Regions from separate parts of the Paenibacillus apis genome, predicted to be linked through region 1. Evidence: predicted binding sites of a transcription regulator. Region 1 holds the regulator's gene; each other region holds the start of a gene.
What was found. Region 1 encodes Rex, which represses fermentation and respiration genes when NADH is low (regulators of the CRP and FNR family bind a similar motif). Its sites were predicted from a motif close to TTGTGAAATATTTCACAA; they were not measured.
Positions count from the first base shown of each region.

Region 2: the regulator Rex is predicted to act here: its motif matches at 1,198-1,215, upstream of KI362_RS19185 (FAD:protein FMN transferase).
Region 3: the regulator Rex is predicted to act here: its motif matches at 1,865-1,882, upstream of KI362_RS09430 (formate/nitrite transporter family protein).

Region 1 is NZ_BORS01000008.1:796-3,963, forward strand. It holds gene KI362_RS12480 (cell wall elongation regulator TseB-like domain-containing protein) at 1-268, opposite strand, end outside; gene KI362_RS12485 (amidohydrolase) at 345-1,643, opposite strand; gene KI362_RS12490 (redox-sensing transcriptional repressor Rex) at 1,621-2,283, opposite strand; gene dinG (ATP-dependent DNA helicase DinG) at 2,322-3,168, opposite strand, start outside.
Region 2 is NZ_BORS01000014.1:87,795-90,962, reverse strand. It holds gene KI362_RS19200 (energy-coupling factor transporter ATPase) at 1-150, opposite strand, end outside; gene KI362_RS19195 (Gx transporter family protein) at 176-730, opposite strand; gene KI362_RS19190 (NusG domain II-containing protein) at 714-1,106, opposite strand; gene KI362_RS19185 (FAD:protein FMN transferase) at 1,337-2,425, shown strand.
Region 3 is NZ_BORS01000005.1:233,240-236,407, forward strand. It holds gene KI362_RS09425 (glycosyl hydrolase family 8) at 1-832, shown strand, start outside; gene KI362_RS09430 (formate/nitrite transporter family protein) at 930-1,754, opposite strand; gene KI362_RS09435 (FAD-dependent oxidoreductase) at 1,911-3,168, opposite strand, start outside.

The sequences.
Region 1 (3,168 bases):
CCTCGGCCTGCCCATCCTCGGGCAGCCAGACCATCACCTGTTCACCGTCTTCGTTCTGTCCCTCTACCACCCAGCATACCTTGTCCCAGACTGATTTCCATACTTCATCGGACTTGACAAGCGTAGTCTCCGCCTTCGCCCTCTGCACTGCAAGCTTCTCCGCTTGCCAGGTGTCCTCATATACATATAGATAAAAGCGATAGAGGCCAAGCAGAATAAGCGCAAGGATGATAAAGGAAAGCAAGACCCATTTGGTTCTGTTACGCAAAAGCTCCCTTCCTTTCCTCTCCTGAATGGCTTTCTATAAAAAGTTAATTTACATAGATTAAGACGCCTTATCTATCCTATCTTGCAAGCAAGCCCTCAAAGGCTCGTTGCGCTTCGAACAGAATTTTCTCCTCGTCCAGAGTCAGACACTCCCGTGATTTGACGACCTGCTTACCGTCCACCCAGACATGCTCGACATCTTGACCGGCAGCGGAATATACCGCATGGGAGATATAATCGGTCTTCGGCAGGAAATGAGCCTGCTTCAGGTTCAAGGCGATAAAGTCAGCCTTCATTCCCGCTGCGAGCACACCTGTCTGGTCAAGGAACAACGACTTCGCGCCATATTCCGTTCCCATACGAAGGGCTTCGGCTGCCGGAATCGCGGTCGGGTCCCCTGTAACGCCTTTATGGATCAGGGCGGCGAGGCGAATCTCCTCGAACATATCCAGATTGTTATTGCTGGCTGCGCCATCCGTACCCAAGGATACCGTCACACCTGCCCGCAGCAGCTCCGGCACACGGGCTACTCCGGAGGCAAGCTTCAGGTTGCTGCCCGGATTATGGGAGACGGCTACGCGATGCTCGGCAAGCATTGCAATTTCCTCGTCAGTCAAATGCACCGCATGCGCCAGCAAAGACGGACGGCTGAATAAGCCCAGGTTCAACAAATGCTGGGCCGGACGAACCCCGTAATCCCGAACATTTTGTTCCACCTCCGCTAGAGTCTCCGACATATGGGTATGCAGCGGCAAATCCAGATCATGCGCCGCTTGCACAATTTTTTCGATATAATCCGGCGGGCAGGTATAAGGAGCGTGCGGCGACATCATCGTCGTAATTCTGCCGTTTGCCTTCCCATGCCAATTGCGAGCAAACAACACCGCTTCATCCAGCTTCCGCTGTTGCTCCTCAGGCGGACAAAGCCCGATCACGCCGCGCGTCAGGACCGCACGGATGCCGGACTGTTCCACTACCGAGGCCACCTGATCCATGTGATCATACATATCTAGGAAGGTCGTCGTTCCGCTCTTGAGCATCTCAATCACAGACAACGCCGTGCCCCAGCGTACATCTTCACCGGTGAACTTTGCTTCCATGGGCCACATCTTCTGCTGAAGCCATTCTTGAAGCACCATGTCATCGCCATAGCCGCGAAGCAGCGACATCGCTGCATGTCCATGGGTATTGATCAGACCGGGCAGGAATAGAAGGCCTTTGCCGTCGAATGTCTCGGCCCCTTCCACGCCTTCCGGCCGCTCTTGGCCGATATAGGTAATTCTATCCCCTTCGATCAACATATAGCCGCGGATCACGGTTTGTTCTTGATGCAGCACCGCGAACGTGCCGTCTTTAATCAGCCATTTTCGAGTCATGGTCTTTCATTTCCTTTCCGCCGTCCAGATAATAAGCGAGACTCATTAAGTCTGTGGTAAAGTCTGCCGCATGTACCCGCACTTCAGCAGGCACCTTGAGAATCGTCGGCGCAAAATTCAAAATGGCTCCAATCCCCGCAGCCACGAGCTTGTCAGCAACATGCTGGGCTTCTGCCGCAGGAACCGTGATAATTCCGATCCGGATATTCATGTTGCGTACCGTTTCATCCAGCATCTCGATCGGCTGAATTTCGATGTTATTGATTTTCCCTCCGATTTTACCAGGGCTTGCATCAAATACGGCAACAATCTTCATATTGTCCTTCACATAAGCATTATAGTTCGATAGCGCTTGTCCGAGATTACCAGCTCCGATCAGCGCCACATTAATCTGTTGATCCAGATTCAGAATTTGTTGAATTTTCTCGATCAAATAAGCCACATCATAGCCGATCCCCTTCCGGCCAAAATCACCGAAATAGGCGAGATCCTTACGAATTTGCGCCGGATTCAGATCCAGCTTCTGTCCCAGCTCCTGAGATGAAACCGTGGATACCTCTCGGCGGCTTAATTCATTAAGAAAACGCAAATAGACTGGCAATCTACGCACAACGGCGTCTGAAATTTTCTCCGACTTCATCGATTATCCCCCTATTATTGACGCAAATTAAGAAGCGTTTACGGATTTTCCGGGTCCAGCCATTCCGCAATGCGCGGAACCATCTGGCCAAGCGGCATATGCTCCATCTTCGGTCCAGGCAAAGAATACAAAAAGTACTTTCCGTAATATGATTCCAGAATTCTAGTATCGTACACAATGACGATCCCCCGATCCTGGGAAGTCCGTACGAGCCGTCCAAAGCCTTGCTTGAACCGGATGACGGCCTGCGGAACGGACAGCTTCATGAAAGGATTCTTCTTCTCTTGCTGCAGCCGCTCGCTCTTGGCTTCCACAAGCGGATGATTCGGCGGTTGAAACGGCAGGCGTACAATCGCCAGGCTCGTGAGCGCATCTCCCGGGATATCAACGCCCTCCCAGAAGCTGCTGGTTCCCAGCAGTACGGATGCTTGCTGCCCCTGGAACCGGCGGGTAAGCTTGGTGCGGCTGCCGCTGTCCATGCCTTGGCCGATTACCGAAATATTGTGCGATGACAGCAGCTCTTTTAGCGGATCATACACCTGCCTCAGCATCCGGTAGGAGGTAAACAGCACGAGCATACGGCCTTGAGTTACGATCGCTGTGTCAGCCAATGATTGGACGAGTGTACTGACAAAGTAATCATCCCCTACGCTTCCCTTGACGCTTGGAAAGTCCCGCGGAATCACAAGCAAGGCCTGTTCGCGGTAATTAAACGGCGAAGGAAGCATGGAGGTCATGAGCCGGTCTTGAGCCTGCGCCTCCTGCAGGCCCAGTTGGTCAATCATATATTGGAAGGATTTGTCCACCGACAAGGTGGCAGATGTCATAACAATGCTCTTCTTCCGGTCGAAGAAGTAGCTCTTGAGCTGCTCGCTGACATCAATC
Region 2 (3,168 bases), on a different contig from region 1:
CAGCGTGGATTTGCCGCAACCGTTCGGGCCTACCAGCGATACCCAGCTTCCCGGAAGGATGCTGAATGACAGATCGCTCAATACCGGCTGCTCCGGTGAATACGCGAAAGAAACATGCTGAACATGATAAGCGGGTTGCTCTTCTGTCATCCTTACCCCTCCTGTCTATTAATATCTACACCGGCTTTGTCAAGAACCCCTCAAACAAGGATAACTTCGACAAGGAAGGGATCAGATATCGTACCGCAAGCCCGACTGCAATACCGGTCAATACGCCGGCAATTAACAATACCGGCAAATAGGACATGATTTTGGTTGTTTTCAAATATACCGCCGCAGCTCCAAGCTGCCCGACATTATGAGAAATGCCCCCAACAATACTAACGCTGACCATACTGAAATTTTCACGTCCGAAGCTGAGCAGTCCCCACATCGCAAGAAAGCTCAACAGGGCTCCGCTGATGCTGAACAACAAACTGGAGAAGGTCCCCAGCATGAACGAACTGAGTAAGGTTTTCAATATAACAACCATGAGGGCGTCTCTTCCTCTGAGGAAGTACAGGCATGTAAGCACCATAATATTAGCCAGGCCCAGCTTGGCGCCCGGGACCCCCATATTCACAGGAATCGAAGCCTCGATCAGACTGAGAACAACGGCTACCGCTGCAAAAATCGCCACGATGACCGTCCTCTTCAGAGAGAGATTGGCCTGCTCATTTAACGATGGCATCGATGTCATCTCCTTCTGAAGGCGCGCCCTCGATCTCTACTAATAATTTATGAGGCAGGCAGACAATCGTACCTCCATTGCGCTCAATAAATCCGAAGGTAAGACATACCTTGTCCGGGCAATCCGCATCGATCATTTCAATACCGTAATCATGAACTTTAAGTAAATTATACCCATGTTCCGTATTTATCTCGATTTCCTGTTCTTCACCGGTCAGTTCTACCGTGCGGAACAGTTTGCCATCCACCGTAATTTTAGCGATGCGTTGTGTGTTGTGATTGTTTTCACTAGGGCTGTCGCCAAACCATCTGGGCACTAGAAATGCAGCAGCAATGACGACGACCAAACCGATGAGTATGATATCTCCGCGCTTCATGACAAACTCCCTTATTTTTTAATTATATAAATCTTAGATGAAACCATTATACCTGTTAGGCTCCAATCATCCGTGTGATAAATGTATCATTTTTTGCCGCATTTCACAAAATCATCACTTAGGAAGGGTATAATGCAGGAAGGAGCCTCTGTGAGGATTGATACTTTTAGTGCAGTTTCTTTTCTGCTACAATCAAGGTCGACATGAATGAGAAATGAGGATGCATACCTATGTTCAAAAATAAAGCGGTCGTCCTGCTGCTATCCGCAGCTCTTCTGACAGGCCTGCTCAGCGGCTGTGGCAGCACTTCAAGCAAAAGCACAAAGGAAGGCAGCGCAGTCAACGCTAACGGACAAGCTCAGACCGTCACGCCTGTAAGCGAAACCTTCTTCATCTTCGATACCGTCGTGACCATTAAAATTTATGATAACCGTGCGACTACGAAAAACTTTGAAGAGCTCGAAGACTTGATGAAGGATATCGATTATAAAATTAACCGTTCCAACGAGGACAGTGAAATCTATGCTGTGAATGCCAACGCCGGCATTACCCCGGTTAAGGTGTCCCAAGAGACCTTCGATCTGGTCAAGATTGCGGTCGACTATGCCGAGCAGACCAATGGTCTGCTCGATCCCTCGATCGGACCGCTCGTCAGCCTCTGGAATATCGGCCACGAGGACGCCCATGTTCCACCTGCCGAGGATATTGCCGCAGCTCAGAAGCTGATCGATTACCGGAAGGTGGAGTTAAATGAAGATACGCTTGAAATTTACCTTCAGGACAAGGGAATGGATCTCGACCTTGGCTCCTACGGCAAGGGCTACGCGGCTGACCTGATCTACGATAAATTGAAAGAACAGGGCTTTGACAGTGCTATCATTGATCTCGGCGGCAACGTCTTCGCCATGGGCAGCAAGCCCGGTAATCTGGAATGGACGGTCGGCATTCAGGATCCGACTCAGGAACGAGGCAATGATATTGGCACCGTCAAGGTGATCGATAAGACCGTCGTAACCGCAGGCATTTATGAACGCTATTTCGTAGAGAACGGCAAGTTCTACATGCATATTCTTGATCCGCGGACCGGCTATCCGGCAGATAACAATATCAGCAGTGTCACGATCATTGCCGATTCCTCTACGGCTGCCGATACGATGGACACTTCGCTGCTCATTATGGGCATCGAGGATGGCTTGAAGTTTGCCGAGGAGAACAACACGGAAGCCTTGTTCATTACGAAGGACAAGCAGCTCTATGCCACTCCGGGCTTTAAAGAATTGCTCAATAAGAGCAATGACGATTATAGCTACGCTAATTAATCGAGGTTATCCATCCCCTTTTCCTGCACTCCAAGCTGCGGGATAAGGGGATTTTTCGTCATGCCGCAGCTTTGCGTTAGTCTTCTTTATGTTGGGCATCTTTGCGCTGGGCACTGCGTTAGGCATCCTTCACCTTGGAGAGCGGCTATTTCACTTTTGTACGGATTATCGTACAAAAAGTTGTTGTTACAGTCGAAGACAAGCCACTTTGTACGAAAAAACATATAAAAAGTTTCATTTATGCCTTGGATAGGCAATTTTTGTACGAATAATCGTATAAAATGCTTCCATCCGTGCTTAGACAGATTTTTTTATATGGAATATCGTACAAACCCACCTCATTTGACATTGATAATGATTCGTTTATGATGATTCGTTGATGTCGTTAATGACTCTTAGTTAATGACTCTTACTAGGTATAGGAGAATAGTAATATTAGCTCGAAGCAACAACAAAAAAAGGACGTTTTCTTGACTTTTCATGAAAATTCCTGTAATATTACAAATTAGATTGTAAACCCCATATCATGTTCCTCAAATGATTATAACCCTCACATACCATTCCGGTATGAAAATTCCTTATTTATGACCCTAAGAGTAAGAATGTTGGCAGTATTCGAGTATTTCTGATTCAAGCTGGCGCGGTCATCGGAGCCGCAAGGACAATTGAGAGGTAGGGCTTTTGTTGTATTAGAAACCGTAGATACGGTTGTAGTCTGAGCAGGAACATCCCATGGTTCTTCA
Region 3 (3,168 bases), on a different contig from region 1:
AGGAGCAAATGCCGGATATTTCGCCTGGTCGTGCTCCCCGGACGGTTCACGGCTGTCGGACGGGCCTGCTCCGGACGGGGAGGAGTATTTTGCGATGGCGTTATTCTTCGCATCCCATCGGTGGGGCGACCGGGAAGCGCCGTTCAATTACGGAACACAGGCGCGCGATCTGCTGCGGACCTGCCTTCACAAAGGGGAGGACGGACTCGGCGACCCAATGTGGAATCCGCACAACAAACTGATCAAATTCGTGCCAAATTGTGAGTTTTCGGACCCGTCCTATCATTTGCCGCATTTTTACGAATTGTTTGCGTTGTGGGCTTATCCCGAGGATCGGCCGTTCTGGAAGGCAGCGGCCTCGGCCAGCCGTGAATATTTGAGGACCGCCTGCCACCCCGAAACCGGACTGGCTCCAGAATACGCCTACTATGACGGTACGCCGAATAATGAGCGCGGGTACGGGCACTTCTTCAGTGACTCCTACCGGGTAGCCGCCAATTTGGGGCTGGATTGGGAATGGTTCGCGGCGGATCAGTGGGCATGCGAGGCGGCAGGCCGGATTCAGGCGTTCTTCGCCGACAAGCGGCCGGAGGATTACCGCCGATACTCGATCGAAGGCAAACCGTTTGAAGAAAAAGCGCTGCATCCCGTCGGACTGCTGGCGACCAATGCGATGGCCTCGCTGGCGGCGGATGGAGAGCCTGCCCGGGCGAGTGTGGACCTGTTCTGGAATACGCCGCTGCGGATGGGTGACCGGCGCTATTACGACAACTGCCTATACTTCTTCGCACTCCTGGCTCTAAGCGGAAATTACCGGATTTGGAAGCCTTGATTTCAACAGGATATTAATAAAGAAAGGGCAGACCCGGTTTTATTCGAACCGTCTGCCCTCTTTATGTCCCTTGGGAATACTTACCATCGGCTTACTACTACCCGGCCTGACGCTCAGACACCAGCTCCTGAGCTGGAGCAGCCGCTTCTTTCTTGCCATCCTTCAGATAGGCGAGCCAATAAGCTCCTGCTACAAACAGGGCACCCCCGGTCAGATTGCCCAACCATACCGGTACGAAGTTAATCAGGTATTCTCCCCAGGAGTAGTACCCCTCGAAGATCGCTGCCGGAATCAAGAACATGTTGGCGACCACGTGCTGGAAGCCGATTGCAACGAAGGCCATTGTCGGGAACCAGATGCCGAGAATTTTACCGCTCATATTGTCGGCTCCATAAGAGAGCCATACTGCCAGAGCTACCAGCCAGTTACAGCCAATGCCCGAGACGAATGCTTGCACGAAGCTGTCGTCCAGCTTGTGTCCAGCCATATCCACCAGCTTCTCCAGGTATACGCCGCTTCCGGTCAGACCCACAACATGCCCGAAGAAGTAAGCGACGAACAGAGCGCCGAGAAAGTTAGTAATCGTAATTAACAGGAGGTTCTTGATCATCTCGCCTGTGGAAATCCTGCCCGCGATCCGCGCCAGCGGCACAGCCATCATATTGCCCGTCAGCAGCTCGCCGCCGGCAAGCAATACAAGGATCAGACCAATCGGGAACACCGCTGCTCCGATAAAGCTGGAAATACCGCCCCATTCAGCCGGTGCTCCTGCAATGACGCGAATATCCAGCAGGAAGCCCATCGCAATAAACGCCCCGCCCAAAAATCCGAGAATCAACACAGTCAACAGTGGATTATGCGCCTTCTTGACACCCATCTCTACCGTGACTTTCGCGATTTGATCCGGTTTATTATAAGCCATGATTTCAATCTCCTTTGTGACTTGTTCTATTCGGCTGCTTTAAAATCCGCTTTATATTGTACCGTGCGAAGCGCCTCAAATAAGTAACATTAGTCACGATACCTTCCCAGAAGTGAAAAACTTCACAGAATTGAGATCGGGAAATCGCGGAAAAATTCAGACCCGTCCTGTCTCGTAGGCGGATTGCGGAACTTCAGGCAGCGCTCCAAGCCCTGCACTGTTCAGAAAATTCCATGGCTTGTTATAATGCGGCTGGAAGAAGAAGTCCACGAAAGCCAGCTCTTCCATCTTCATGCCATTCTGGATGCAGACCGAGAGTGTGTTCACCGATTGAGTCAGATCAACCTTGGACATCATTTGTGCGCCGAGGATCCGCCGGGTTGATTGTTCATAGACCACTTTCAGCATCACAGTCTCATGCGTAGGCATAAACTCTGGCCGGTAATGATCGTTAACGATCACAGCTTCCGCCTCAATCCCTGCCTCCTTGGCTGAGGTCTCCGTCATCCCGGTTGCGGCAATGTGATCCTCGTAGATCTTAATTCCCGAGGTGCCCTGCGTGCCCATATACTTCACCGTAGGAGCCAATAAATTCCGGGCAACCAGCGTCCCCATCCGAACCGCATTTGTAGCCAGCGGAATGTAAGCATGGGTTTGGGTCGGATTATAGAATACCGCACAGCTGTCGCCCGCCGCGTAGACATCACTCTTGCTTGTACGCATATACTCGTCTACGATAATTGCGCCATTATCGAGCATATCCACTTGTCCGCGAAGAAGCTCCGTATTAGGACGGAAACCGATGCACAGGATGACCAAGTCCGCCGAGTATTCTCCCCGGTCTGTCACAACCTTGCTCACCTTGCCATTTTCGCCTGTGAATTTTGTAACTTTCTGACCTAAAGCAAGCTGAATATTGCGGCTCCGCAGAGAAGCTTCGATCTGATCCGTATACTCCGCGTCAAGATACTTGCTTAGAATGCGAGGCTCCGCATCAATCAGCGTTACATTTTTGCCGTTCAATTGGAAAGCCTCCACCAGCTCGACCCCGATGTAGCCTGCGCCGACGACCACGATGTTCTTGGCCTGCTTGGACTTTTCAATAATCGTGTTGGAATGGTTAAAGTTTTTGGAGAGCAAAATATTGTCCAGCCCGATCCCTTCAAACTTCGGTACAATCGGCCAGGAGCCTGTCGTCATGACCAGTTTGTCAAAGGTATCCTCCAGCTCTTCGCCTGTCTCCAGATTACGTGCCCGCAGTTGCTTGGCATCCGTATCAATCTTTGTTACCTCGTGAAGCATTTTGGTTGTCACACCCAGCTCTGCGAGCTGTTCAGGAGATGAATAGAACAAGCCCTGGGCGTCACTTACCATCCCTCCGACATACAGGGCTATGCCGCAGGATAGAAACGAA